One region of the Priestia sp. LL-8 genome, then DNA from elsewhere that is predicted to be linked to it. Evidence: riboswitches for the same ligand, from Rfam matches in the RefSeq annotation. Region 1 holds a riboswitch; the other holds the start of a gene.
The links. A riboswitch is a leader RNA that binds a small molecule or an ion and turns the genes downstream of it on or off. The one in region 1 is predicted to bind S-adenosylmethionine.

Region 1 (14,953 bases):
GTATGAGAGGCCTTTATACAACTGGAGTTTTAGATTACTTTATGGAAAGAAATCTGTACCTTCCGTATGTAATTGGCGTTTCAGCCGGCGCTTGTCATGCCACTTCTTATTTATCTAGACAAATAGGAAGAAGCCGCAAAGCTAATTTAGATTTTTTAGAGGATCCTCGCTACTTGTCGTGGAAAAATTATTTTAAAACAAAAGAGATATTTGGAATGGATTTCGTTTTTGATGAAATTCCTAATCAGCTTCTTCCATTTGACTTTGAGGCATTTGCTGAGCGTACAGAGAAGCTTGTAGTAGGAGCAACGGACTGCGTGACGGGAGAACCCGTTTATTTTGATGAGTATGACCGGGACATTTTGACAGCGGTTCGCGCTTCTAGTTCCCTTCCATTTTTAGCACCTGTCGTTACATATAAAGGAAAAGAGCTGTTAGACGGAGGAATCAGTGATCCGATTCCAATCAAAAAAGCAGTGCAGGATGGATATCGAAAAAATATTGTTGTGCTAACGCGAAACGAAGGATATCGAAAAAAGAAATCAAATATGCTTTGGTTATTGAAACGCAAATATCGTCATTATGATGGGTTGACTCGTGCGCTTGAGAACCGCTATAAATTGTATAATGAAACATTGTCATATATTGAAGAACAGGAAAGACAGGGGAATATCTTTGTGATTCGTCCGCAAACCCCTCTTGTAGTAGGGCGAATTGAGAAGAATCGTGAGCGTCTCGACGCACTTTACAACCAAGGATATAAAGAAGCTGAAGCTCAATTTGCATCTCTGCAAAATTGGCTGAACAATTAAAAGCGAGGTGAAACTGAATGGATGAACAAACAGCAATAAACATGTTGAATGAGTTAAGTGAAGGAAAAGTAACCGAAATTAAAGTTAAAAAAGAAGACTTTCTTGCTTTTCGTCCTTTTTTAGTAAATCGCCCTGATTTCAAACATTTTCGTGGAATAGCCGGACGCGGTGGAGATTTCACCTATACGTATCTAGAAATTCCTAGGAGCTAAACGAAATGATGGCATTATTTGATTATGCCTTATATAATGGATGTATGAGCCTGTACAGTAGAGAATATACTGTTACAAGTGCTTGTGCGTTTATTTAGTAGCGTACGGTAAGAGCGAATAAACGTGTTTAGTTATAGGAGGGATATTATGGATGAGTTTCGAAAAAGTACAGCACCTTTTTATTTTGCAGATCATATATGGAAAGATAAAAATGGAATGACGACTTATGGGATGCTGTTAACGAACCGGCCCGAAGATGACGGGGACTATGACCTCCATTCGTTATTAGAAGAAGCATATGTAGATCATAAAAAAATTCTAATTACTACTGTTTACGACAACAGTGAACAGCAGTTGACCGGATACGTGATACATTTAGCAGATGATCAAGACGTCTTTACGTTTATGGATGATACGGGTGCTAAGCTAGTGATTGATTTCTATGACGTTGTAGAAATTGAGATTGAAGATTAAAAAGAGCTGAATGTTGATTACAACATTCAGCTCTTTTCATGTAAAAGCAGATGAATTTAGATGTTTACTATGAGAAGAAAAAGGGAAATACAATTGGAGAAATTTCTGATTAAACTGAAATAAAGCGGGAAAATATACCTGTATTTTAGAAAAATTACCGTGATTATGACAAAAAATAAGGTACAATGTCATATTTGTGTTCCGAACGTAATTTTGTTCATTAAACTTAAAGAAATGTAATTGAATCGTTCGGTGAAACCCCTATATAGCTATGATAGAGTAATACCATACGAAATTTCAGGAGGTATTACCTATGAAACATAGTTATATGAAATCAATGGTAGTAGCATGTTTAGCTACTCTTTCATTTATAGGTTTTAATGCAACAGCTACGGCTGCAACTAATTATAAAGTAGTCAAAGGCGATAGTCTTTGGAAGTTAGGTAAAAGATATAGTGTAACAATTGACGATATTAAAAAATTAAACAATCGTCAAGGAGATATGATTTATATTGGTGAAACATTAGCTATTCCGAGTAAGACAAAAGTGCTGGCTGCTGAAACAACGGAACCTTCAACGGCAGCACCGGCTCATACGGCTAAGCCAGAACCAAAACCAGAAGTCCAACCTGCAGAGCAGGAAACACCTGCAGTTTCGATCTCTGCAAGTGAAAAAGATTTATTAGCTCGCTTAGTAGAAGCTGAAGCAAAAGGCGAATCGTATGAAGGAAAAGTAGGGGTAGCAACAGTGGTGTTAAACCGTGTAGATTCTCCGAAGTTTCCAGATACGGTAACAGGAGTTATTAAACAAGTTGTCGGAAAAGCATACGCTTTTTCACCGGTCCAAAACGGATCAATTAACAAACCTGCTTCAGAAGATTCGAAAAAAGCAGTAGAGCAAGCATTGACTAGAAAAGATCGTTTAGATGATTCCATTTACTTTTATAATCCAAAAACAGCTACCGATAACTGGATTCGTTCACGTGCTGTAATTAAAACAATTGATCATCATGTATTTGCTAAATAAAAAAGAGCCGGCTGGGCTCTTTTTTAGTCTAAAAAGATATCTCGTTCCAAACTGCCTTCAGAACCCGTTAAAACTAGACCAATATCGGTATCAGCTTCTAAGTTCTGAACGATTGTAAAAGGCACTTTATGTTGGTTAGCCGCTTGAATATAGGGGGAGAGGTATGAATAAGACAAGGAGCCATTTAAAAACAAATGACCGTCTTTCACTTTTTTTAAAAGAGGCTTTATTTTTGCTGCATCCTTTTTCATGACTTGCCCCTTTTTTAGCGCAATTTCAATATTCTCACGTAGAGCAGTTAAGAAATATCTTCTTTCGTCTCTTTTTGTTTCCTTTGCTCCGTACATTCCTCGTTCTAAGTATTCTTCTAGTTGATCAGACATTGCGTCACTTCCTTTCGTTATAAACTATAAACGATTATGGCTATAAGTAAAAGGGAGAGGAAAAAAGGAAAATCACTGTGCTATATCACCTGTTTTTTTGCTGAGTACAAAGAAAAACAAAAAATGTGTTGAAATTTAGCCTAAAATATTGTTTAATGTAAATAGATAGAAAATCATATCGGTTTTTTATTAAAGGTTTGTAAGCGATTACAGATATACATACATAGCAGCGTTTGGGGAGACGCTCCTATGATTTTATGTTCAAAGCGCATTGTATAAAAAGGGGATTATATAGCTTTAGGGCATATACGGTCAAGCAAAGGGTCAGATAAATTAATAAAAAATCGCTATGTATTTTCATAAGAAGAACGGTCAACATTTTTGTTGAGCGTTCTTTTTATGCTTTCATATTATGTTTATTTCTCATTGCAGCAGCTGCTGAAAATTATAAAGGTGCATTCCTCGTTTCATCTCTCTTATTTTACATAAGCTACATGTAGTATGTTTCAAATCCTTAAAAAATATATGTTTGTACGCTTGTTTAATCCTAATGAGGTGGTAGAAAAGGAATATTTTTTAAGAAATAACAAAAAAAGAGGCGATTGCCTATGCAAGAAGTAGGTGAATAACATATGTAATAAAGAGAATGAAATATAATTTGAGGAGGCATGTATCATGCAAGAATTTGATATTAATGACATAAGAAGACCATTCGGTGGTTTTGGAGGATTTGGAGGCTTTGGTCGTCCAGGATTCGGTTTCGGTCGCCCAGGTTTTGGTTTCGGTCGTCCTGGTTTTGGCTTTGGCCGTCCGGGGTTCGGCTTTGGCTTTGGTCGCCCTTGGGGTTGGGGCTTTGGAGCTCCATTTCTTGGAGGATTAGTTCTTGGAAGTGCACTAGGAGGTCCAGGTTATTACGGTTATCCAGCCCCATATTATCCGCCGTACCCACCATATTATCCTTATTATTATTAAAACAGTGAGCGCTGATAAAGCGCTCTTTTATTATGTCCAATCCAAGGTATATATAGAATGAATGCAAGACGTTACGTTTAGAAAATGATAACAGTTTTAAATAAGGAATGAACGCTTAAGCTAAAGGAGACAAGTTTTCCTTGCAACAATTGTTGATTTTGCTATAATAACTTCGGTGGCATTTTTGGTCACTGGGTGGGCGAGGGATAGATGAAAAGAAGGAAATTAGATTGAACGCATTATTTGAAAAGTTGTTTCGTTTAAACGACCACCAAACAACTGTTGGAAAAGAAAGCTTAGCTGGGGTCATTTCATTTCTTTCCATCGTGTATATTATTGCTGTTAACTCCACCATTTTGTCTGATGCCGGTATTCCGCTTGAAGCAGGAATATTCGCAACAGTAGCTTCGGCTTTTGTAGGCTGTGTTATTATGGCTTTTTGGGCAAATGCGCCTCTTATTCTGGTGCCAGGTATGGGAATTAATGCGTTGTTTACGTATACGATGGTTCAATCAATGGGGTTATCTTGGCAAGAAGGGTTATTAGCAGTAGTGATATCCGGCTTTCTTTTTATAGCATTAGCTTTTTCACGACTGTCTGCCAAAATTGTCTCTTCGATTCCGCATTCGCTAAAAGAAGCGATAACAGTCGGTGTTGGCTTATTTTTAACATTTATCGGTTTGCAAAAAGGGAAGCTTGTAGTTCCAAGCGAGAACACTTTTGTAGCACTTGGAGACTTGTCAGATCCGTTTGTAATCAGTACGCTGTTGACGTTAATTATCACAATCGTACTGTTTATCCGAAATGTGAAAGGTAACTTTTTGTTAAGCATGATTGCTGGATCAGTCCTTGCCTTCTTGCTTGGTGTAAGAAGCAGTGCAGAAAAAGGACAGTCCGCTGGGAGCGTCAATGACTTCTTTAGCAGCTTTGGCACCTTGTCTTTTGGAGCCATTGGAGACGTTGCGTTTTGGGCAGCTGTCTTTTCATTAACAATGGTATTGATTTTTGAAAATATCGGTTTGTTGCATGGTCAGCTAGGTATGATGAATCAAGATAGCAAATTTCCGCGGGCCTTTCAAGCAACAGCTGCCTCAGCTTTGCTAAGCGGCGTGTTTGGAACAAGTCCAACGGTGTCTTCTGTAGAAGGAGCATCTGGTATTGCAGCCGGAGGGCGAACGGGTTTAACATCGCTGATTACAGGAGTTTTATTTTTAAGTTCACTTCTGTTTATTCCATTTATCAAGCTGGTTCCAGATAGTGCTATTGCACCTATTCTTATTGTTATTGGAGCATTGATGATTCAAAATATCAAAAACATCAATTTACAGGACTTAACAGAAGGTTTCCCTGCATTTTTAATTATTGCGCTTATTCCTCTTACGTACAGCATTGCTGATGGAATTGCATTTGGGTTCATTGCGTATCCACTGCTTAAATTATTCCTTGGTAAAATGCGTGAAGTATCGATGTTTATGTATGTAAGCGCGCTGTTGTTTTTCTTGAATTTTGTGCTGCATTATATTGCTTAAAATAGACAGCTGAGTACTTTTGCTCAGCTGTTTTTTGTGTTTGCGGTAAAGAATCCTCTTTTTAGATATCACACTCCGTATTTCGTGTCCTTTGGCGAATCTGCCGCTTCTAAAATGACGTTTCCTGCGTAAAGTAGTACAGAAGTCGGAGGGGGATATAAGGGGGAGAAAATGATGGGAATTAAATTAATTAAAATATCAGCCGTTTATTTTGGAATTGGCATCATATTAGGGTATTATATGTCAATTGTTCACAGCTACGCTTTGACACCAGTTCACGTGCACATCAATTTATTAGGATGGACGTCGCTTACGTTAGCGGGAATTATTTATTATTTGTTTCCTGCGTTTAGCGAAAGTAAATTAGCCAAACTGCACGTATGGTTGCATAATATAGGATTACCGGTCATGATGATTGGTTTATTTTTCATGATCGTACTAGAAAACCAAGCTTTTACACCCGTAGTGGCAGCAGGAGCAACACTTACTGCTATTGGCGTTTTAATTTTCGTATATCACATCCTTAAAAATTTGAAATCTGAACGATAAACGAAGAAGGTCGTTGAAGGTGGCTGCTAATTTCAAAAGGAAAAAGAACCAGCTATAGCGAATATACATGTAAACAAGGTGAAAGTGTGATTTACATAAAGGTGTGCTAGGCATCTTTATAAGGAGGGGTAAGCTGCAGGGATTTCTAGCTCTTATAAAAGCCAATAAAAGGGCTGATTATAAGTTTCTTGCGGCGGAGATACTATGGGAGAACATCAACAATTAGTGCGTGTTAGGGAGCTAGCAAATGAAATTATTCGACTTCGTCTTCAAGACCGTACAACTTATGACGAATTAGAGTTGCAAAATAATGTAGAGTTGTTGTCTCGTTCTGTGGTTGACTTAGTAAACATTATGTTAGCCGAAGATGTGGATTCGTCTACATCTTTAAAAGCTACAGCTTCTAAAATGAAAATGGTGTATAATAACATGCATCAAGCTGAGAAAAAAAATTATTTGCATTTCTAATTGCTAGGCTCCTTTTCGCCACAAACGAAATGGAGGTGTACGAGGCAGATGCTATCGTCACTAACGACTTCTGAAGCTATTGTAGCATCCGTTCTTGCACTGGTTGTCATTGCCGTTTCCATTATCTTTTTTGCCACTCTTATTATGGTTGTTGTTCGACGAGAAAGAATCAGCAGCTTGGTTAATCACGGAGAGCATGCAGATGGGAAGCAAAAAAGCTTAGGTGATTTTTTTCGTTCTTTACGAAAAAAATAACTACCATTTTCTTATTAAATAGATAAAAGCGGTCAATTTAAACGTTGACCGCTTTTTTTAGATTGTTTGCTTATTTTTTTCTAATACAATACGCGCTGCTTCACTAACAGATGACACAACGGCAGAGGCGTGGCGCTGAACAGCTTCAGGAGCTGTAGCCATAGCGAAACTGTTCGGCGTTAATTGAAACATAGGAATATCATTAAATGAATCCCCCACACATGCAATTTCCTCTGGTTTTAGCTGAAGATGATTTAATAAAATTTCAATGGCATTTCCTTTGCTGATGTGTTTAGGCATAATATCCAAACACTGCTTGGCAGAAATATATGTATCAATATAATCACCAAACTCTTCGTTCACTTCTTTTTGCAGAGCTACCATTTCATCATGATCTCCAAGAACCGTGATTTTAGATGGAGAAAGAGCGTGACCAAATGAATCCGTTATTTCAATTTGTTCTTCGATAGGGAAAAACATGTGAGTTTCAATTGCTTCAATAATTTCATTTCGCTGCTCCACATAATTCGTGTCGTTTGAACAGACAAGCGTAATACGGTTAGGATCTATCGTTTTTTTATAAAGTTGAACCGCTAAATCATCTTCAAATACCTTTCCATGAAGTTCTTGATTTTCTTTGGTCCACACAAATCCTCCGTTTTGGCTAATGCGATGAAATGTATTATTAATATCAGTAGAAATCTTTAAAATTTCCGTATCCATTCGTCCAGAAGCAAGACAAACCTCTACTCCCTGGCGCTGAAGTTCACTAAGTGCGTCTGCATTATGCTGTTCTACGTATTTTTCTTCGTGTAAAAGAGTGCCATCTAAGTCGCTTACAAATAATTTAATCATTGCTTGAAAATTCCTTTCTCTGAAAAATTTGCTGTGATAAGAGTGTTGCAAATTTATTACATTCTTTATTCTATCAGTGTTTCCCAAGAAACTCATAAAAAAAGCTCAAACCGGCGGTGAATTCAAAGAGATGAAGACATAACTACATTACTTTTTTTCGCAGGAGTCTTCGCCCTGTCCTCCAATCAACAGCTAGAAACAGCTACATGAAATCTAGTTCACCATTACAATGAAAAAATCCGAACGGAGTTGATTCTCAATTAAGAATCTGGATTTACCGTTCGGATCTTTCTTCAACTAAAATACATTTGTCGCAGCCATGTTTTACAATACGTTAAAATATTTCGCTTCAGGATGTGCAAAAACAAGAGCTGTAACAGAAGCTTCTGGTTCCATCATGAAACCGTCTGTTAACTGAATGCCGATGTCTTCAGGTTTAATTAATTTAAACAGTTTTGCTTGGTCTTCAAGGTCTGGACATGCAGGATATCCGAATGAAAAACGCTGACCTTGGTATTTGGCTGAAAAACGCTCCGCCATTGTAAAGTCTGGCGAATCGGGGAATCCCCATCGGTCACGAATTTGCTGATGAACACGTTCTGCTAATCCTTCAGCTAGTTCAAGCGCAAGAGCTTGGAACACGTGACTCTTTAAAAACTCGCCGTTTTCTTTGAATTTCGCCGCCCGTTCGCGAATGCCTGTTCCTGCTGTTACAGAGAAGAAACATACATAGTCCATCTCTTTTTCTTTAGGCTTTGCAAAATCAGATAAGCACAGGAACTGTCCTTTTGCTTGTCGAGGGAAAGTAAAGCGTTCAATTTCTGTTTTTTCATCAGCAGGATCATAAATAATTAAATCATTTCCGTCTGCTTGAGCAGGAAAGAACTGATAAATAACCGCTGGTTTAATTAAGTTTTCTTTTAGTGCCAGTTCGAGCAGGTCATCAACGGTTTCTTTTAATTGAACAGCACGCTCGTCTTTTTCAGCAAGCAGCTTATTTACTTTTCCTTTTAGTCCTAAGTGATGACCTAAAAGCATCTGCCAGTTAATATACGGAAGAACCTGTGCCAAATCGTAGTGTTTGACAACGTGCCGTTTTAAATCAGCAGGTACAAAAACAGGGGCGTCCGTTGAAATGGCGGATCTTTCTAAAACAGCCGTAGCTGCTTGAGCTGTTTGAGGCTGGCGTTCTCGAACCGTTACTTTCTTTTCTTGCCGCGTTTTTAAATCTGCTAAAAGCTGAATAACTTCTTCTTTGTTCTGCAGCTTATTTGCTAACGCTAATCCGTCCATCGCATCTTTGGCGTAGAGGACCGCACCTTCATATTCCGGGGCAATTTTGAAGTCAGTAAATTTACGGGAAAGGGCAGCGCCTCCTACCATAATTGGAACATCAATGCTTGATTGTGTTAAATCTTGTGCAGTCAAAACCATTTGCTGAGCTGATTTTACTAGAAGACCTGACAGGCCAATGATGTCTGGCTTTTCGTCTTTTACTGCTTCAATCAGCTGCTGCGGCGTTACTTTAATTCCTAAATCAATTACTTTAAAACCATTATTGCTTAAAATGATGTCTACTAAGTTTTTACCGATATCGTGTACGTCACCTTTAACCGTCGCAAGAATCACTTTGCCTTTTCCAGAATCATTTTCAGTTGCTTCCATATGAGGTTCTAAAAAGGCAACGGATGCTTTCATAACTTCCGCACTTTGAAGCACTTCTGCTACAATCAGCTGGTTGTCATTAAACAAACGTCCGACTTCCGCCATCCCCTCCATAAGCGGTCCGTTAATAATATCTAACGGATCATCATACTGAGCTAAAGCCTGTTCTAAATCAGGAAGCAATCCTTCTTTTGTACCTTCGACAATATACATTGCCAATCGTTCTTCGAGTGTTAACGTAGAAATTTCTACTTTTGCTTCTTTCTTTTTATCACGATAAAAGTCGGTAAACGTGCTTAGCGTTTCATCAGTTGTGTTAAATAATAACGCATTAGCAAGCTCAATTTCAGCTTCTGGAATAGAAGCATAGCGCTCTAATTTTTCGGTGTTAACAATGGCATAATCGAGTCCAGCCTGCGTACAGTGATAAAGGTAAACGGCATTTAGTACTTCACGTCCGACTGGAGGAAGACCGAATGACACGTTACTTACGCCAAGAATGGTCAGGCAATCAGGCAGGGCTTCTTTAATCATTTTAATTCCCTTAACTGTTTCTTCAGCAGAACCAATATATTGTTCATCACCAGTCCCTACAGGAAACACAAGAGGGTCAAAAATAATATCTTTTGGATTAAAGCCATGTTTTTCAACAAGCAAATCATGTGAGCGTTTAGCAATCTCTACTTTTCGTTCTGCAGTAACGGCCATGCCTGTTTCATCGATTGTACCGACAACCAGAGCTGCACCGAATTTTTTTACTAGCGGTAAGATTGCATCAAAACGCTCTTCACCATCTTCTAAGTTAATGGAGTTAATAATGACCTTACCTTGTGAGTACGTTAAAGCTTTTTCAATAACTTTCTCATCGGTTGAATCGATTACAAGAGGAACCTTCACTTTTTTTACAACTTCTTGAATAAACTCCTCCATATCTTCCATTTCTTCACGGTCTGGATCTGCTAAGCAAATATCAATAACGTGAGCACCATTTTTAACCTGAGCACGCGCAATTTCAGATGCTTCTTCAATTTTTCCTTCCGCAATCAGGCGTTTGAACTTGCGAGAACCGATTACATTCGTACGTTCTCCCACAAAAAGAGGGCGCATAGAATCGTCATATACAAGTGGTTCAATACCGGTTACAGCATGGTTATGCTCGGAGCGATCAAGCGAACGAGGCGCAACCTCTTTTACCGCTTCAGCCAGTGCTTTAATATGAGCAGGCGTTGTACCACAGCATCCGCCTACAAAGTTCAGCCAGCCTTTATCAGCAAACCCTTTAATTTTTTGAGCAAGCAGCTCAGGGGATTCATGATAATTGCCTTCTTCATCCGGAAGTCCAGCGTTTGGATAACAGCTAACTGCTGAAGTGGCTAGGTCTGAAAGAGAGCGAATATGATCCGTCATAAATTCAGGGCCTGTCGCGCAGTTAAGTCCGACTGAAAGTGGCTTCATGTGTTCCAGTGATAAGTAAAAAGATTCGATATCTTGACCAGCGAGAGTTGTTCCCATAGGCTCAATTGTTCCTGAAATCATAATAGGAACTTCGGTTTTTAGTTTTTCAAACGCTGCTGTAATGCCTAGAAATGCGGCTTTTACGTTCAGCATGTCTTGACAGGTTTCGACTAAAAGCAAGTCAACGCCGCCGTCTAACAAACCTCGAGCTTGCTCTTCGTACGATTCTACTAGTTCAGGGAATGTAATGCCTCCGGTAACAGAGAGCGTTTTAGTGGTAGGACCGATAGCTCCAGCTACGAACCTAGGCCATTCGGGAGTTGAATATTTATCGCGGGCTGCACAAGCAAGCTTCACAGCTTCGATATTCAATTCATACGCCAAGTGACCTAAATCGTATTCATCAAGTACGGTAGATGTTGAGCCAAACGTATTGGTTTCAATGATGTCAGCACCTGCTGCAAAGTACTCTTCATGAATGCGCTGAATGACATGAGGCGCTGTTCGAGTCAAATATTCGTTGCAGCCTTCATATTCTTCGCCGCCAAAATCTTCAGCGGTTAAATCAGCATCTTGAATCATCGTTCCCATTGCTCCATCGATGACGAGTATTCGCTTCTTTAGTTGTTGTTCGATAAGTGAGCTCATTTATATCTTCCTTTCTGATGTAACAAGTTGCTTGTCATGAATATAGCGTGTTAGAATTTCGGTCATTTCATAGCGCATAAACGGCGTAATTAAGTAAATACCGTCAAATAGCTCATATGCTGTATCAATTAAGTTTTTTGCAATCGCAAGGCCTTCGACTTCACCGCGAATTCGGTCATTTCCCGTTGCGTCCATTCGCTCTAGAATATCTTCGGATAATTTAATTCCAGGTACTTCATGGTGAATAAATCGCGCATTTCTTGCGCTTGTTAACGGCATGATCCCGATGTATACCGGTGTTGTTAAATGTTTGGTTGCTTCATATACCTCTTCAATTTGCTTAGTTGAATAGAGAGGCTGAGTAATGAAATAGTGAGCCCCGCAGTCGATTTTCTTTTCCAAGCGCTGAACGGCTCGGTCTAAGTGACGCACGTTTGGGTTAAAGGCGGCTGCAATGGAAAAATTGGTTTTTTGACCAAGCGGTTTGCCGGAATAAGATAGTCCTTCATTAAACTGAGCGATTAAACTAATCAAGTCAAATGAAGATAGATCGTAGACCGAAGTGGCACCAGGGAAATCGCCAACTTTTGACGGATCACCGGTAATCGCAAGCACTTGATTCATTCCTAGCGTATGAAGTCCCATTAAATGAGATTGAAGTCCAATTAAATTTCGGTCGCGACAGGTAATATGAATAAGCGGTCGTGCTTTTGTTTCTTGCTGCATCAGTGTTGCCATTGCCAAGTTGCTGATGCGAGGTGAGGCAAGAGAATTATCAGCTAATGTAATAGCATCTACGCCGACTTTATCAAGTGCTTTTGCGCCTTCTAAAAATTTCGTCGGGCCAAGCTGTTTAGGTGGATCTAGCTCGACGATAACCGAGCGGCGCTTTTTCACAATTTCATGCATATGAGGTTTATCCTGCTGCTCACGCTCTTGAACCGTAACGGCTGGTCTCATTTTAACGACTTTACTTGTAATCGGAGGCAAATCTTTTAAGGCAGATGACATTGCGCGTACGTGGGCTGGTGTTGTACCGCAGCATCCTCCAATTAAGCGAACCCCTTGTTCGCGGAATAAACGCGCGCTTTCTACAAAGTAGTCTTCATTTGTTTCATATTCCAGCTTTCCTTCTACATACGCCGGAAGGCTGGCATTAGGGTAAGCAGATAAGAAAGCTCGATCAGGAAGCGGTACTTCTTCAAGAGACTGAATCATATGATAAGGACCTAAACGGCAGTTTAGCCCGACAATATCTGCTCCCAAGTCTTCTAATTCTTTTAATGCATCTGCTAAAGAACGCCCATCTTGCAGTACGCCAATATCATGCAGGGAAACGTGGGTGATAATAGGCTTATCCGTTTCTTTTCTTGCAAGTGTAAGAACGGTCTTTAATTCTTCGAAATCATAGTATGTTTCAAATAAAAGGCCATCTACACCTTCATTTAAAAGCCAAAACATTTGTTCACGAATGCTTCGCTTAACCTCTTCTAAACTAATAGCGTTTTTTTGGAAAGAACGAATTCCGCCGAGTGTACCAACCACGTAAGCCTGATCTTTTGCAGCTTGTTTCGCTAATTTTACACCAGCAACATTGATGTCTTTGACTGAATCTTCTAATCCATAACGGGCAAGTTTTTGATAATTAGCAGCGTACGTATTTGTTTGAATAACGTTTGCACCAGCTTCTACATAGGCTCTGTGAATACGAGAAACCTCTTCTGGTTTTGTGATGTTTAGTTCTTCAAAACAGCTGTCAATACCGTGTGAGTAAAGGAGGGTACCAGTGGCACCATCCCCAATTAAAATTTTAGACTTTAAATCTTCAAGTAACCCCATGTCAAAACCTCCTTAAATTGTTCCGCTTCTATTTCACGAGTGATTCGTTTTATGCAATATGCCGATAAAATAGAAAAAGTCTTCTTAAGAAGAAGACTTTTTTCGCCTTCTTATCTTCCAAGCAATAAATTGCTTGCTGGATTTAGCACCATGTCTCCAACGACTGGTTGCTGAGGTTTCAAAGGGCCAGTCCCTCCACCTCTCATGATAAGAATCAATTGTATATAATTGAAACATATTTTTTTAAATAGAAAGAATACTTATTTAATAATTTATCTGATTTTTAGAAATTATACAACAGTAAATTGTGAATTTCCAGCAAATATTGGGGAAAATCTGAAAGCTAAAGTGAAAATATCCGTATATTTTGTTTGAGAATTGCTGTTATGTTAAGGGTTAAGGGGGTTTTGTGAAGAAAATAAAAAAAGAAATAAAATAAATGAAAAAGGAAAAGCGCTAGGATATGCTTAGATTTACACGTAAAAAGGCTCGTCTTTTTTTAACCGTTTCTACATATAGTGAACTATGAAGGGTAGAAGGGTGATGGGCATGAAAAGGTGGAAACTCACGCTGCAGGTTGCTGCTACGTATGTAGGCACCGTTGTAGGAGCCGGTTTTGCAACAGGCAAGGAAATTGTTCAATTTTTTACACAGTACGGGGAACTTGGAATGGTTGGAATTTTGGTCAGCGGCTTGTTTTTTATTTGGCTAGGTTCAAAAATGATGCTGCTTTCGCACGCAATTGGGGCTTCTTCTTATCAGCAGCTTAATACATATTTATTTGGTCATGTGCTTGGAAAAGCGGTAAATGGTGTAATGATTGTCATTTTATTTGGAGTAACTTCAGTCATGCTAGCGAGTACGGGGGCAATAGGAAAAGAACAGTTCGGGCTGTGGCCTCCTGTTGGGATGATTTTTACAATTGTTTTAACTTATATATTTATCGCAAGAGGAATTAACGGTATTTTAATGGTTAATTCTCTTGTTGTGCCGATGATGCTTTCATTTGCTCTTATTATCTTTGTGCCAAATATCAGCTATTTCTCACTGATTCAAACGAAGCCGGATTTAACGCTCGTCACACAGTGGAAGTGGGCGGTTAGTCCCTTTTTATATATTTCCCTAAATCTAGCTTTGGCTCAGGCCGTTTTGGTTCCATTAGGAAGCTCTGTGAAAGATAGGAGCGTGATTAAAAAAGGGGCCGTAATAGGAGGGTGTGTACTTACGTTTATGCTTGTTTCTACGCATCTTGCTCTTTCCAATTTGCCTTATTCATTTCAACTTGATATTCCGATGAGTGCCGTTGTCAAAAATATCTCAGCGTGGGTGAATGTTTTATTTACGGTAGTTGTGTTAGGCGAGATTTTTACTACATTGATTGGAAATGTATTTGGAATCGCTAAGCAGCTTCAGTCATTTCTTCCCCTGAATGATAAGCAAGCTTTTGCATTTATTATCTCGGCATGCTTTATTATTGGGCAATTCGGATATGCCCAGCTTCTTGAGTTCTTGTATCCGATATTTGGCTATATTGGACTAGCTTTTGTATGGATGCTATGTATTAAAAAAGAAAAAATAAGCTAAAAGCTGGATTTTAAAGAACAGATGTGAAAAAACGAAGTTAAATGATGTGACAAGTCGATTTTACTTTGCTATAATGTAAAACAAATAAGACTCTAGCAGTCGAATATATTATCCTTCGGGGTCGGGTGTAAGTCCCAACCGGCGGTGATAAAGCATATGCTTTTAAGCCCGTGACCCGTTTTCATACGATGTATGTTAGCGGTGGATCTAGTTAAAATCTAGAGCC
Region 2 (14,953 bases), 3.4 Mb from region 1:
GCTTTGTAAATAGCTCGAGTAAATTTAGCTGCTGCTTCAGGGTTATCTTTTAAATAGCTTTCTTTGGCCATAAATGTTGTATAAGGAACTGTTCCTGATTCTTTTCCGAAGGAAGCAACGATATGTCCTTTTCCTTGTTTCTCTAAAATACTAGCCGTTGGCTCAAATAATTGAACGTAATCTCCAGTACCAGAAGCAAAAGCATTTGCAACGTTAGCAAAATCAATGTTTTGAACGAGTTTTACATCTTTTTTAGGATCAATATTATGCTGTTTCAACACATATTCCCCTACCATTTGCGGCATGCCGCCTTTACGTTGACCAAGAAACGTTTTGCCTTTAAGCTGATCCCATGAGAATTGATCGACCTTTTTACGTGCTACTAGAAATGTTCCATCGGTTTGGGTTAGCTGTGCAAAGTTGATGACGGGATCACTAGAACCCTGTGCATATACGTAGATTGAAGTTTCCGAGCCGACTAAGGCAACGTCGATGCCATCAGATAAAAGTGACGTCATTGTCTTATCTCCGCCCCACGTTGTTTTTAAATCTACCTTTAGTCCTTCTTCTTCAAAAAAACCTTTTGAAATAGCGACGTACTGGGGAGCATAAAAGATAGAGCGAGTTACTTCGCCGACACGAACCGTTTGTACAGATGTTGTTTTGCTGCAGCTAATTAGTGGAATGAGTAAAATCATAATAGCAAGCAAAGAAAAAAGCCATTTGATTGGTTTCATAAAGCAAACCTCCTTAAAATAATAAAATATTTTATGATAATGTATGTAAGGAAGTGGAAGAAGGTGAGTGCCTATATAATCGTGTGGAAAATCAAAGAAGTATAGTTCAACGATTGCCGATATAGGTTGCCGGGTGAAAAACAGGCCAGTTATATAAAGAATGGAGGAAAAAAATGAAGGATGGAACAATTCTACATAAACAGCGTTTTCCGTCACCTAACCCTCGCGTGGCGCTTTGGATAATTACATATGCATGTCAAGGACTTAAAATTAAAGGGATGCTCGCGGAACCAAAAGAACAAGGAATGTATGACGGCTTTTTATACTTGAGAGGAGGTATTAAGAACGTAGGAACGGTTCGTCCTGCTCGACTCATTCAATTTGCTTCTCAAGGTTTTATTGTGATGGCTCCATTCTATAGGGGAAATCAAGGAGGCGAAGGAAACGAAGATTTTGCAGGAGATGATCGTTACGATGCTTTTGCTGCTTACGATTTACTGAAACAGCTCCCTAACGTCCACCATGACCGCATTCATATTTTTGGGTTTTCAAGAGGGGGAGTGATGGCTTTACTCACAGCCATTGAAAAAAATGACAGCCGTTCTCTTGTGTTATGGGGAGGCGTCACGGATATGGTGCTGACATATGAAGAAAGAGAAGATTTAAGAAGAATGATGAAGCGGGTGATTGGAGGAACTCCTTCTAAATATCCTGAAAGATACGAATGGAGGACACCTTTGAACCGTGCTCATCTCGTCGAGCCGCCGGTCTTGCTTATTCATGGTTTAGAAGATAAAAACGTGTCGGTTGATCATTCCTATCAGCTCGAATCTAAACTAAAGAAGTCCAATAAAAAAGTTACCAGCTGGTACTTCGAAAACTTTCCACATGCTTTTCCACCAAAAGAAAACCGAGAAACGGTGAAGAAGTTAACGAAGTGGATGAAAGCGCAATAAAAGATATGCTACGATAGAGAAAACAAGTAGAATAACAGTGAGGAGTGAGAAAAAAATGGGTATGCCGCTAGAATTAAATACAATGATTGTGACAAAAGGCAACGAAAAGCGTGTAACGGATAACATTTTTCAAATTGAGAAAAAAGGATATCGCTTGTATCCGTTAGATATTCCATTAAACATTCACAAAACGAAAAATGGAGAATGTATTGGAACTGCTGTTGTGCGTAAGGTAGAAATGGCGCAGGAAAAAACTATTGTCACATATGAACTGACAAAATTACATTCGACTAATTAAAAAACCGATCGTCTATAAGACGATCGGTTTTTTATTAGACTCTAGGTCCGCCTAATGTTGAAATGTCAGATGCTACATCATTAAAACGCTTGAAATTAGCTTTGAATTTAGCAGCAAGCTCAGTTGCTTTTTGGTTATAAGCTGTTGCATCGTTCCATGCTTTAGAAGGCTGAAGCACTTCATCAGGAACTCCCGGAACATGAGTTGGAATCGATAAACCAAAAATAGCATCTGTTACTGTTTCGGTATTAGCTAGTTCTCCTTCAAGGGCTGCTTGAACCATAGCTCGAGTGTAGCTTAACTTCATTCGTTCGCCTACGCCGTATTCACCGCCGGTCCATCCAGTATTTACAAGGTAGACATTTACATTATGTTCATCGATTTTCTTTCCTAGCATTTCTGCATAAGTTGTTGGAGCAAGAGGTAAGAAAGGCTCACCAAAGCATGTAGAGAAAGTAGCCTGTGGCGATGTTACGCCGCGCTCTGTTCCAGCTAACTTACTAGTATATCCGCTCAGAAAATGGTACATCGCTTGTTCTTTTGTAAGCTTGCTGATTGGAGGCAAGACGCCGAAAGCATCAGCAGTTAAAAAGACAATAGCTGTAGGATGCCCAGCAACGCTTGGCAATACCGTATTATCAATAGAGTCAATTGAATAAGCGGCACGAGTATTCTCTGTTAAACTATTATCATTGTAATCTGCTACTTTCGTATTTTGATTTAACACTACATTTTCTAGTACGGCGCCGAAGCGAATTGCATTGAAAATTTGCGGTTCTTTTTCTTCGGAAAGTTGAATGCACTTCGCGTAGCATCCTCCTTCAATATTAAATACACCAGAGCTTGACCAACCGTGCTCGTCATCTCCGATTAAACGACGGTTTGCATCAGCAGAAAGCGTTGTTTTACCCGTTCCAGATAAACCAAAGAATAATGCAACGTCACCTTCTTCTCCTACGTTAGCAGAACAGTGCATAGATAGAATATTGTTTTGAGGAAGCAAGAAGTTCATCACTGAGAAAATAGATTTTTTCATTTCACCAGCGTATTCAGTTCCTCCAATTAGCACAATACGTCGCTCTAACGAAAGAATAATGAAGGTTTCAGAATTCGTCCCGTCTGTTTCAGGGTCAGCTTTGAACGTTGGAGCTGCTACAATTGTAAACGGCTTCACATCATCATTTGTTTTTGGTTCGGCTGAAGGGCGAATGAATAACTGCTGAGCGAATAGGTTATGCCATGCAAATTCATTAACTACTTGAATTGGTAACTGATACTTTTTATCAGCTCCAGCATATCCATTAAAAACAAAAAGTTCATCCTGCTTCTTTAAGTGGGTTAAGACTTTTTTGTATAGCGCATCGAATCGCTGAGCAGAAATTGGCTGATTGACAGGTCCCCATTCAACCGTTTTTGAAGATACAGCATCGCTTACAATAAATTTATCTAAAGGAGAGCGACCTGTATATTTTCCGGTTTCGACTGACACAGCACCTGTAGAAGTCAGCGTCCCTTCGCGTCGAGCTAGAATTTTTTCAACAAGTTGTGGAACAGATAATTGATGTTTTGTTGTTTTTAATTGAAGCAAACCATTTAATTCGATAGACATATCAACAGTACTCATGTGCACTACCTTCCTTTTTTAGCTATTATTTATTCATTAATGTTTGAAATTTATAATTAGTATAACACATTTATTTAATTATTCTATACTATTTAACTAAAAATGTTTGTGCATTATAAAAAAATGTACGTTATACCTATTTTAGACACATGTATATGTGCTAGAAGCGAAAAAAGTGAGGCTATTTTAAGTGAAAGCTTCATTTTGATCTGTCTTATTAACCAAACTTAGTGATGATTCTTAATAAGGTATACTATTTCAGAATTTGAGTATGTTACATTAAAACAGATTCAAACATAAAGAGATGATTTCCATTTGAATGTTGTTGACAGTGAAGCGCTTTTTCATGTATTATATGTCCTTGAACGGATACTCTCTTATCCCGAGCTGGTGGAGGGACAGGCCCTATGAAACCCAGCAACCATCGTCATTTTTTTGTGTAGACGATAAGGTGCTAACCTGATGCAAGGGCACAACCTTGATCGATAAGAGTGAAAGGCTTATGTAGAATTTGATACCTTTCCTCGATACAAGGAAAGGTTTTTTTATATTTTTTAACGTGTAATGAAAATAAGGGAATGAGTACCGTATCACAATGTATCGTATTTATAAGGAGGAAAACTGATGTCAACACAACGTCGTCTGTTCACGTCAGAATCTGTTACAGAGGGACATCCCGATAAAATTTGTGACCAAATTTCTGACTCAATTCTTGATGCTATCCTAGCAAAGGATCCAAATGCTCGTGTTGCTTGTGAAACAAGCGTAACAACTGGTTTAGTTTTAGTAAGTGGTGAAATTACAACTTCTACTTACGTGGATATTCCTAAAACAGTTCGTGAAACAATTAAAGGAATTGGCTATACTCGTGCAAAATACGGATTTGATGCTGAAACTTGTGCAGTATTAACATCTATCGACGAGCAGTCAGCTGATATCGCTGCTGGTGTAGACCAAGCGTTAGAAGCACGTGAAGGTCAAATGTCAGATGAAGAAATCGAAGCAATCGGAGCTGGAGACCAAGGGTTAATGTTTGGTTACGCATGTAACGAAACAAAAGAATTAATGCCTCTTCCAATTTCATTAGCTCATAAACTTGCTCGCCGTCTAACAGAAGTACGTAAAGAAGAAATTCTTCCTTACCTTCGCCCGGATGGTAAAACACAAGTAACAGTTGAATATGATGAAAACAACAAACCTGTTCGCATCGATACAATTGTTATTTCAACTCAGCATCACCCAGAAGTAACGTTAGAGCAAATTCAGCGTAACTTAAAAGAATATGTTATTAATCCAGTTGTTCCAAACGAGTTAATTGATGAAAATACAAAGTATTTCATTAACCCAACAGGACGTTTCGTAATCGGCGGTCCTCAAGGAGATGCTGGTTTAACTGGTCGTAAAATTATCGTTGATACTTACGGCGGATATGCTCGTCACGGCGGCGGTGCATTCTCTGGTAAGGACGCAACAAAAGTAGACCGTTCAGCAGCTTATGCAGCTCGTTATGTTGCGAAAAACATTGTAGCAGCTGATCTTGCTGATAAATGTGAAGTACAACTAGCATATGCAATTGGTGTTGCACAGCCAGTATCTATTTCAATTGATACATTCGGTACAGGAAAAGTTTCTGAAGAAGTACTAGTAGACGTAGTACGCAAAAACTTTGACCTACGTCCAGCAGGCATCATTAAAATGCTTGATTTACGTCGCCCAATTTATAAGCAAACAGCAGCTTACGGCCACTTTGGTCGTACGGATGTAGAGCTTCCTTGGGAGTTCACAGACAAAGCGGAAGCATTAAAAACTCAAGCTTTAGCTAAATAATAAAAAAAATCTCCGTGAAAACGGAGATTTTTTTTTATGCCCACTGAATACCTGCAGCAGATTTTTCTACGACACCTTCATATTCTGAAAGCAAATGCTGAAAAATGGCGTCCCATGATTGAGTAAGAGCATATTGTCTCGCTGCATGGCCAAAGTGAAGCCGCTGATGCAAATCATCGAGTAAATCTGTAATAGCCGAACTGAATTCTTCTAAGGAGTGAGGTTTGCAAAGGTAGCCGTTTCGCCCGTGCTGAACCATCTGTTTAACGCCTCCTGCATTTGCTGCCACTACAGGAGTTCCAGAAGCAAGAGACTCCAGTACAACATTTCCGAAGGTTTCTGTTTCTGAAGGAAAAACAAACAAATCAGATGATGAATAGATATGAGCAAGTTGCTTACCTTCAAGGAAGCCTGTAAATGTCATATGCTCAGATGCTTGCTGCTGCATTTGCTCTTTTAAAGGGCCGTCTCCCACAATAACCCAGTGAATTTGATGGCGGATATGATCGGGTAGAGATCGTGCGATTTTCATTAAAAAATCAGCGTTCTTTTCTTTAGCTAATCTTCCTACATAAGTTAAAATGTAGGGTTTTTTAATATTATATTTAATACGAATATCAAAGCGGTCATAGTGGGGGTGAAACAATTTGTGATTCACCCCTCGCGACCAAATAGCTACGTTGTGAAACCCTTGTTCTTCTAGCTGCTGTTTGGTCACTTCGGAGGGAGCGAATATTTTTTGTACAGGTTTATAAAACCATTTCATATATTTTTGCAATGGTACACGCATTTTTTCAAGTTCATAGTGAGATAAATAATCATCAAAATTGGTATGATAAGAGCCGACAAGAGGAACACCTAATCTTTTCCCGTAATAGGAGCCGCAAAGCCCCATTGTAAAAGGAGTGGCCAAATGAATAATAGAAGGATTGAATTCCCGCAGCTGCTTTTTAATTTTTAGAACGTTTGGCAATGAAAAGCGGCTGTTTGGATAAAGGAAAAACGGCATGCTGGGCGAACGGTGAACATACGTTGAAAATGACTGATCATGAGCAAATTCAGGAGCAAATACCTGGATGGGAATTTGCTTTGATTTGACATACTGAGTAAATTGATAAAGTGTTTTAGCAGCTCCGTTAACTTCTGGAGCAAATGTATCCGTAAATAAAGCAATTCTCATTAGTACTCCTCCTATCAATTAGGTTAAAAATATGTTCAGTGAAACAGCACCTGAAAAGATGCCCAGTATCAGACCTACCATGACATCCGTCGGATAGTGCAGACCGAGATAAATTCTTGAAATTCCTACCGTTACTGCAAGAGGCAAAAGAACAGCAGCGAAGGCTGGATAAACAATCATAAGAGGGGTAACCAACGAAAAAATAGCTGTTGTATGTCCAGATGGAAATGAATGATCTTTTAATGGATTTTCTAACACTTTTGTATGTTTTAATTGAATATAAGGTCGTTTTCTCGGATATAGTTTTTTAGCAATGGCGACTGGAATATGACTAACGGCTAGAGAAAACGCACAAGCGTAAGCGACGGATGAAGGATGCAGAAATAGCAGCAAGCACGCTATCACAATGGTAAACGTGGCTCCGCCGGCGTGAGTTAGTAAACGCAAAAATCTATTTAAGTGCTTTCGATCAAAATGTTGGTTGACGCTTTTGAATAATCGGCATTCGGCATCGTATACATACTGAATTAACTTGGCTTTCATAGAGTCGCTCCCTTTTCAATAAATACGTCTTTATTATTCAGTTTAATCTTTAATTGTGGAGGCAGTACTAAAACGATGTAAATTAATATGGAAATTTCTTTACAATTGTGGAGAGAATAGAACATGATTGGAGAGTTTGTGGAGATACTAAAAAAATTCCCTCAGTATGACTTTCTGAGGGAACGTTCCCTTTATAATGAAGAATCAGATTTCTTAATAGACTTATAATACTGACCTTTTTCTACATATTCTGTACGAATGCGCTGCATATCTTTTAAATCCTCTTCTGTCAGAGTGCGGATCACTTTAGCAGGTCGGCCGAGTGCAAGAGTATTAGGCGGTATTTTTTTACCGGGAGGCACTAAGCTTCCAGCACCGATAAAAGCACCTTCACCAATTTCCGCACCGTCTAAAATAATAGAACCCATGCCAATGAGTGCGCGTTTGCGGATGATGGAGCTATGTAAAATAACTTGATGTCCTACTGTCACATCATCCTCAATAAGCAAAGGAGCATTTGGGCTTTGATGGAGTGTTGATTGATCTTGTATATTTACTCGTTTACCAATAATCGTAGGTGAAACATCTCCTCTAATAACAGTGTTAAACCAAATGCTGCTTTCTTCACCGATGGTGACATCTCCAGTAATCGTGACATAGTCTGCGATGAAGCAGCTGGGTGCAATGGTAGGCATTTTTTCTTTATACGGATAAATCATCAAATCATCTCCCTTTATTAGTTGAAAAAAAGTAGTAAATCTTCTAATGTAAGTGTACAAAGGTTTTTTAAGCAGGTAAACAAAAAAAGGAAGAAGGAGTAACTCAAATGCATAAATGGGAAGCAGTAAATCCAAAAGGCGTTATTGTCATGGTCCATGGAGCAGCGGAGCATCACGGACGCTATCGCTGGCTGATTGAGATGTGGCGTTCGGTTGGAATGCACGTAATTATGGGAGACCTTCCTGGCCAAGGCTTAACAACAAGAAGAAGAGGACATATCCTATCCTTTGATGAATATGTATATGAAGTGGAAGAATGGGTACGTGAAGCGCAAAAATATGATTTGCCTATTTTCCTGTTAGGTCACAGTATGGGAGGACTGGCGGTTATTCGTACGCTGCAGACAAAAAATCTCCCTATATGGGGTGCGATTCTTTCCTCACCTTGTTTAGGATTAAAAGAGCAAGTACCAGCTTATTTAGATATGTTATCTAAAGGATTAAATAAAGTTATGCCGAACAAACTTTTTGATTTAGGCCTCACTGTTGAAAAAGCAACAAGAAACCAAGAAGTTCGAGATGAAGATGAAAACGACTCACTGTATGTTACAAAAGTTTCTGTAAGGTGGTACCGGGAATTGATCCAAGCTGTTAACTTAGCTTTTAAAGATATCGATCGGTTGCCTGATGTCCCGCTTCTTGTGATGCAGGCAGGAGAAGACAAAATTATTGAAAAGCTGATTGTTAGGCAGTGGTTTGATGAAATAGAACTAAGTGAAAAAATCTACAAAGAATGGTCTCAGTTGTACCACGAAATCTTTAATGAGCCTGAAAGAGAATACGTTTTTACATATGCAAAAAGCTTTGTTGATCTTCACATTTAATGAGTGCTGTAAGAAGTTGAGGTGAAAATAAATGAAGATTCCGTCTCGTCCTATTTCATTAATGAGAAAAATTTATCGAGAAGTGTTTCCTGTCGTTCATCATGAGCTCAATTATTGGCGCGAACGGGCAAAAGAGATTCCTAATAAAGAATTGCGTACTCAAGCATTGGCAAGTATCGATACAAAAACTTTTCATTGTGAAGGAGGCGGTATCCTATCGATTTTAGCGAAAGAAAACATGGTGGAATGCATAAAATTTATTGTTGCCTACCAAACAATCAGCGATTACTTAGACAACTTATGTGACCGCAGCAATTCGCTTGACCCTAAAGATTTTGCCGCCTTACATGAATCGATGCCAGATGCGTTGACTCCTCATGCACCCCTTGGCGATTACTATCGTTTTCGAACGGATAAAGATGACGGAGGATACTTAGCCGGACTTGTCCAGACTTGTCAGCAGTCCTTACGAAAAGCTTGTAATTACCATATAGTCTCTTCACATTTATTAGAACTAGCTAATTATTATTGTGATTTGCAAATACATAAGCATGTTGAAATCAAGGAAAGAGTTCCACGATTAGAGAATTGGTTCGATGCTCACCGGCACAGTGTTCCTGAAATGGAGTGGTATGAATTTTCAGCGTGCTCTGGTTCAACGTTAGGCATTTTTTGTTTGGTCGCTTATAGCTTTCAAGAAGAGATGACCGAAGAAATGACGCAGAAAATAAAAGCAGGATATTTTCCTTATATTCAAGGCTTACATATTTTACTCGATTATTTAATTGACCAAGAAGAAGATAAAGCAGGAGGAGATTTGAACTTTTGTTTTTATTATCCTCATTATCAGCAAATGATGGATCGTTTTTTGCATTTTGTCGTAAAAGCGGATGAGTATGCTAAAAAACTGCCAGATTATCACTTTCACTGCTTTATTTATAAGGGCCTCTTGGGCGTTTATTTGTCCGATCAAAAAGTCCGGGCACAAAAACACGTCCATGTGAATGCACGTAGATTAATCAAAGCGGGGGGAGCACTCAGCTACTTTTTCTATATCAACGGACGCTTGTACCGAATGTTAAAAAGATAAGCCATATGCGGCTTATCTTTTTTCAATAGCAATGATGAAGGGAGGGTTGTTTTGCTGATTCATGAAGCGATATTGTAAAACATGAACGTTTTTTTGATCAAGGTTTTGGACATACGTTAGTAAATCGTCTCTTTCTTGTTTCCCTTGTTCGTGTCCATGATAAATAACGAGCACAATCACTCCTTCAGGTGCTAGCAAATCAAGTAACTGCTCAATTGCAGAGATTGTTGTTTCAGAAGTGGTGACGATGTCTTTATCTCCACCTGGTAAATAACCTAAATTAAAGACAGCTCCTGTGACTCGTCCATTAATAGAGTGGGGAAGCATGTTTATATTGCTATGGCTTTCTTGGATAAGCGTGACTCGTTTTTCTACATGATGTTCTGTCAGTCGCTGCTGAGTTGCTTGAATGGCTTGGGGCTGAATGTCAAATCCATATACATGACCTGTATCTCCGACTAAGTTGGCTAAGAACAATGTATCATGTCCATTTCCTGCTGTAGCATCGATCGCGACATCTCCTTCCGCCACAGCATTAGTGAGCAACGTGCGGGCAAAAGGCAGGATACGTTCTATTTTCATCTTTCCATCAACTCTTTTTCATAATATTTTCCTTGATAGCTTTGGCGACGTTCGAGCTCTTGATCAATGGCATTTAATACGCTCCACTTATTTACGCTCCACATCGGTCCAACCATGAGGTCTATCGGTCCATCGCCTGTAATACGATGAACAATCATCTCAGGAGGGATTACTTCGAGCTGATCGCATACAAGCTTTACATATTCTTCAAATGAAAGAAATTCAACAAGGCCCTTTTCATACTGTTTGACCATAGGAGTTCCTTTTAGTAAATGAAGCAGATGAATCTTAATTCCTTGAACGTCTAATTTTGCTACTTCCCGTACCGTTTCCATCATCATCTCAGGTGTTTCTAAAGGCAAACCATTAATGATGTGAGAACAAACGCGAATACCGTGTTTTCGAAGCTTTGCTACGCCATCTACATAGCATTGATGATCGTGTGCCCGGTTGATAAGCAGTGAAGTTCGTTCATGAACAGTTTGCAGTCCAAGCTCTACCCATAGATAAGTTCGTTCATTTAATTCAGCCAAGTACTCCACCACATCGTCGGGGAGACAGTCAGGGCGCGTGGCGATAGAAAGCCCAACAACTCCGGGAAGCTTTAAGACAGCTTCATATTTTTCACGAAGCTCCTCGACAGGAGCATGAGTATTAGTAAATGCTTGAAAGTAAGCAACGTATTTTCCGTCTTTCCATTTATGATGCATTTTTTCACGGATTTCATTAAATTGTGTCACAAGGTCATCTGCTCTGTTTCCGGCAAAATCCCCCGAACCGGCAGCACTGCAAAACGTACAGCCGCCGTGAGCTACCGTGCCGTCTCTGTTTGGACAATCAAATCCTCCATCTAAGGCTACTTTAAATACCTTATGGCCAAAGTGGTTACGTAAGTGGTAATTCCAGGTATGATAACGTTTGTTTTCAGATTTATACGGAAATGGGTTTGTCTGATTCAAATCAGCAACCTCCTTTTTACATGCAATATACATCAACAAATTGTATCAAAAACGTGAAAAAGTGCCAAACAAATTTAAGGATGCTTATATTTAACAGGTTCTTCTTGTCGTAAAGGGAAGTAAAGTTGCGCAAAATAAGACAGAAATGAACGAATAGGAGGAATAGAGAATGACAACTCGTCAAGCAGTGGATCAACTTATGCAACAGTGTGAAGATGCTATTCGCTTTGGACAAGGTCAGTTGCAGGAAGGCATGAAGCAAGAACATTATAACGACACTGAATATACAAAAGCACAGGAAAAATTAGAAAATGCTTATAAAGAAATTGAAGAGTTTTCTCACAGTGCAAATGCACAGCAAAGAGAGCAGCTATATCGCATGCGCCTGCAAGTTCAGCAGCTGCAAAATAAATTGATCACAACTCAGCATTAAGGAGAGGATTTTATGGCAACGCGTTCAAATCAAAATAATCCGGAACAAAAAACAAAAAACGGGATCAACAGTAATGACATTGAGCTAGGAAAAGATTTTGATCCGGTAAAAGAATTAAAAGCACGAAACAGCAAGCGTGCACAGCCGGTTCGTTCGAAGCAAAAGTAAGCGGTAAAAAGGTGATTTTGCATGATATTGTCATGTGAAATCACCTTTTTAAATAGTCAGCGAATTTCAAATAAATTGTCTATATGTAAAAGCATTGCGAACCCTTTAAGAAAAGACTAGAATGTACGTTGGCATTCGAATAGATAGGGGGGGAGATCAATGCCCAAATCACTTTGGTTTTTGATTATTGGTATGCTTGTAAACGTAACGGGAGCTTCATTTTTATGGCCTCTCAATACAATTTATATAAATGAACATTTAGGAAAGTCATTATCCGTAGCAGGAGTGGTTCTTATGCTGAATTCTGCTGCAAGCGTAGTAGGAAATTTGCTTGGAGGAACGCTTTTTGACAAAATAGGAGGATATAAATCCATTTTATCAGGAATTATTATTACTCTTATTGCATTAGTGGGACTCGTGTTTTTCCATGGTTGGCCTACATACGTTGTTCTCTTGGTTGTTGTAGGGTTTGGATCTGGTATTGTGTTTCCATCTATGTATGCAATGGCAGGGTCCGTTTGGCCACAAGGCGGAAGAAAAGCATTTAATGCGATGTACGTTGCTCAAAATGCAGGAGTAGCTATTGGCGCCGCGGTAGGGGGCATTGTAGCGTCTTATTCATTTACGTATATTTTCTTAGCTAATACAATTTTATACGTTATTTTTCTGCTTATTGCTATTTTTTCATATCGTCATATTTCGGTTACCGTTGGACAAACGAATGTCCTTAATGAAGCAGGAAGCATTGGGCATAAAACGAAGCTGACTGCTCTTCTTATTTTATGTACGGGGTATGTCTTATGCTGGGTTGCGTATGTTCAGTGGCAAACAACGATTGCTACGCATACGCGTGAGCTGAATATACCTCTTTCTAGCTACAGTTTGCTTTGGACGATTAACGGGATTTTAATTGTAGTCGGTCAGCCTTTGATCGTACCCATCATTCAAAAAGTAGCAAAAACGTTAAAAGTACAGGTCCTAATTGGAACGGTTATTTTTGTGGCTTCTTTTGTTATCGTGGTGAATGCTACAACATTTCCGCAGTTCTTAACAGCAATGGTTGTGTTAACAATTGGAGAAATGTTCGTTTGGCCAGCCATTCCAGCTGTTGCAAGTCAGTTGGCTCCATCTGGAAAAGAGGGATTTTATCAAGGCGTAGTTAACAGCATGGCTACTGCAGGTAAAATGATTGGTCCTCTCTTTGGAGGCGTTATTTTCGATGCGTTTAATATGTCTACGCTGTGCTATTTATTAATTGGGCTATTGCTATTCAGCATGTGTACAACATGGATATACGATTATAAATTAAAAGAAAAACGTCAGCGTTCACTAACCATCTCTAAATAAATAGAGGTGGTTTTATTTTTGACTGCTGAATAAACGTAGGAATGTCTTCGGTATTCCTTTAATAATATAGTAAGGGTTGTGACAAGCAAAGAAAGGAGTATATACCTGTAAATATGTAAGCGTTTTCTAATTATATGACTTCATGGGGGGCTAAACATGCTTAGTATGATTGGATTAATTGGAGGGTTATTGCTGCTCATTGTACTAACGATGAGAGGCATGAATTTATTTATAGCAGGTCCGCTCAGTGCTTTAGTTGTTGCGTTAACAAGCGGAATGCCTTTATTTCCACAGCTGGTGAAAGAAGGAGAAGCAAATTTTGTTGGAAATTACATGTCTGGTTTCACAGGATTTATTGCTTCTTGGTATTTAATGTTTCTATTGGGCGCCGTCTTTGGAAAAGTAATGGAAGACAGCGGGGCCGCTGATAGTGTTTCTCGCTGGATTGTCAGTAAACTAGGAATGAAAAGAGCAGTGTTGGCGATTGTACTTGCCTGTGCGGTCTTAACATACGGAGGAGTCAGTCTGTTTGTAGTAGCATTCTCTGTCTATCCAATGGCTTTAAGCTTATTCAAACAGGCTGATTTGCCGAGGCGATTTATCCCTGCTGCTTTAGCATTCGGTTCCGTTACGTTTACGATGACCTCGGCTGGATCGCCTGAAATCCAAAACTGGATTCCAATTGAATATTTGAAGACTAGTCCGTATGCAGGATGGGAAGTTAGTTTAGTTGTAGCGGTAGTGATGGCTGTATTCGGCTACTGGTGGTTAAAGCGCTTGATTTCAAAAGCAGTTAAAAATGGAGAGCGTTTTGTATCACGCGAGAAAGATCCAGCAGTAACGGAAAATCAGTCTCTTCCTAATCCGTTATTAAGTTTGCTTCCCCTTGTGGTCGTGCTCATTATTTCTTTTGCACTTCATAAGCCACTTCAGCAATCTGCGTTGATTGTCGCACTTTTAAGTGGTATCATTGTCACTTATATTGTGAACCGAAAGCATTTTAAAGGATTTTGGAATGCAGCTTCAGAAGGAACCTTGGGTGCGTTAATTGCGATTGGGAATACAGCCGCTGTAGTAGGTTTTGGAGGGGTTGCTAAGGCTGTTCCCGCGTTTGGAGTAGCTGTAGATGCCATGACGCATATTCCAGGAAGTCCGTTAATTGGGGGAGCTATTGCGGTGAGTGTTATCGCGGGGATGACAGGTTCGGCTTCAGGAGGTCAGGCGATTGCACTGCCAATTTTAGCCCCTCACTATCTAGATGCTGGTGTAAATCCAGAAGCTCTCCATCGCGTAGTAGCTATTTCCTCTGGAGTATTAGATTCATTGCCTCATAATGGTTATGTCGTCACCACAATTAATTCTATTTGCGGAGAAACTCATAAAGATGCGTATGGATCAGTTGCCGCTATGACGGTAATTGTTCCGCTTGTTGGTCTTGTACTTGCGATTATCCTGTTTTCTTTTGGATTTGGCATTTAATAATAGCCGCTAAAGAAAGTAGAGACTGGAATAAAAGTATTTTAGGTGAAGGAAGATCCGAACGACGAATCGTTCGGATTTTTTTATGTTTATGGTGAACGTAGGTTTCATTTGTTTAGGTGCTTCG

Region 2: another riboswitch for S-adenosylmethionine. It lies ahead of metK (methionine adenosyltransferase); the one in region 1 lies ahead of U9R83_RS06535 (bifunctional homocysteine S-methyltransferase/methylenetetrahydrofolate reductase).

Annotation. Positions count from the first base shown of each region.
Region 1 is NZ_JAZAQH010000001.1:1,280,348-1,295,300, forward strand. Features, by position in the region: gene U9R83_RS06475 (patatin-like phospholipase family protein) at 1-812, shown strand, start outside; gene U9R83_RS06480 (hypothetical protein) at 830-1,024, shown strand; gene U9R83_RS06485 (hypothetical protein) at 1,172-1,498, shown strand; gene U9R83_RS06490 (cell wall hydrolase) at 1,812-2,525, shown strand; gene U9R83_RS06495 (YueI family protein) at 2,549-2,908, opposite strand; gene U9R83_RS06500 (hypothetical protein) at 3,584-3,880, shown strand; gene U9R83_RS06505 (NCS2 family permease) at 4,111-5,409, shown strand; gene U9R83_RS06510 (cbb3-type cytochrome c oxidase subunit I) at 5,584-5,958, shown strand; gene U9R83_RS06515 (hypothetical protein) at 6,163-6,426, shown strand; gene U9R83_RS06520 (hypothetical protein) at 6,475-6,681, shown strand; gene U9R83_RS06525 (Cof-type HAD-IIB family hydrolase) at 6,739-7,536, opposite strand; gene metH (methionine synthase) at 7,861-11,304, opposite strand; gene U9R83_RS06535 (bifunctional homocysteine S-methyltransferase/methylenetetrahydrofolate reductase) at 11,305-13,143, opposite strand; SAM riboswitch class I at 13,251-13,357, opposite strand; gene U9R83_RS06540 (YkvI family membrane protein) at 13,693-14,727, shown strand; FMN riboswitch at 14,835-14,953, shown strand, end outside.
Region 2 is NZ_JAZAQH010000001.1:4,641,367-4,656,319, reverse strand. Features, by position in the region: gene U9R83_RS24265 (ABC transporter substrate-binding protein) at 1-737, opposite strand, end outside; gene U9R83_RS24260 (alpha/beta hydrolase family protein) at 911-1,693, shown strand; gene U9R83_RS24255 (DUF2584 domain-containing protein) at 1,749-1,991, shown strand; gene pckA (phosphoenolpyruvate carboxykinase (ATP)) at 2,026-3,615, opposite strand; SAM riboswitch class I at 3,990-4,107, shown strand; gene metK (methionine adenosyltransferase) at 4,240-5,442, shown strand; gene U9R83_RS24240 (glycosyltransferase family 4 protein) at 5,477-6,622, opposite strand; gene U9R83_RS24235 (phosphatase PAP2 family protein) at 6,641-7,165, opposite strand; gene U9R83_RS24230 (gamma carbonic anhydrase) at 7,357-7,884, opposite strand; gene U9R83_RS24225 (alpha/beta fold hydrolase) at 7,992-8,768, shown strand; gene U9R83_RS24220 (tetraprenyl-beta-curcumene synthase family protein) at 8,800-9,858, shown strand; gene U9R83_RS24215 (class I SAM-dependent methyltransferase) at 9,871-10,440, opposite strand; gene U9R83_RS24210 (TIGR01212 family radical SAM protein) at 10,437-11,399, opposite strand; gene U9R83_RS24205 (YtzC family protein) at 11,569-11,832, shown strand; gene U9R83_RS24200 (hypothetical protein) at 11,845-12,000, shown strand; gene U9R83_RS24195 (MDR family MFS transporter) at 12,160-13,347, shown strand; gene U9R83_RS24190 (GntP family permease) at 13,504-14,826, shown strand.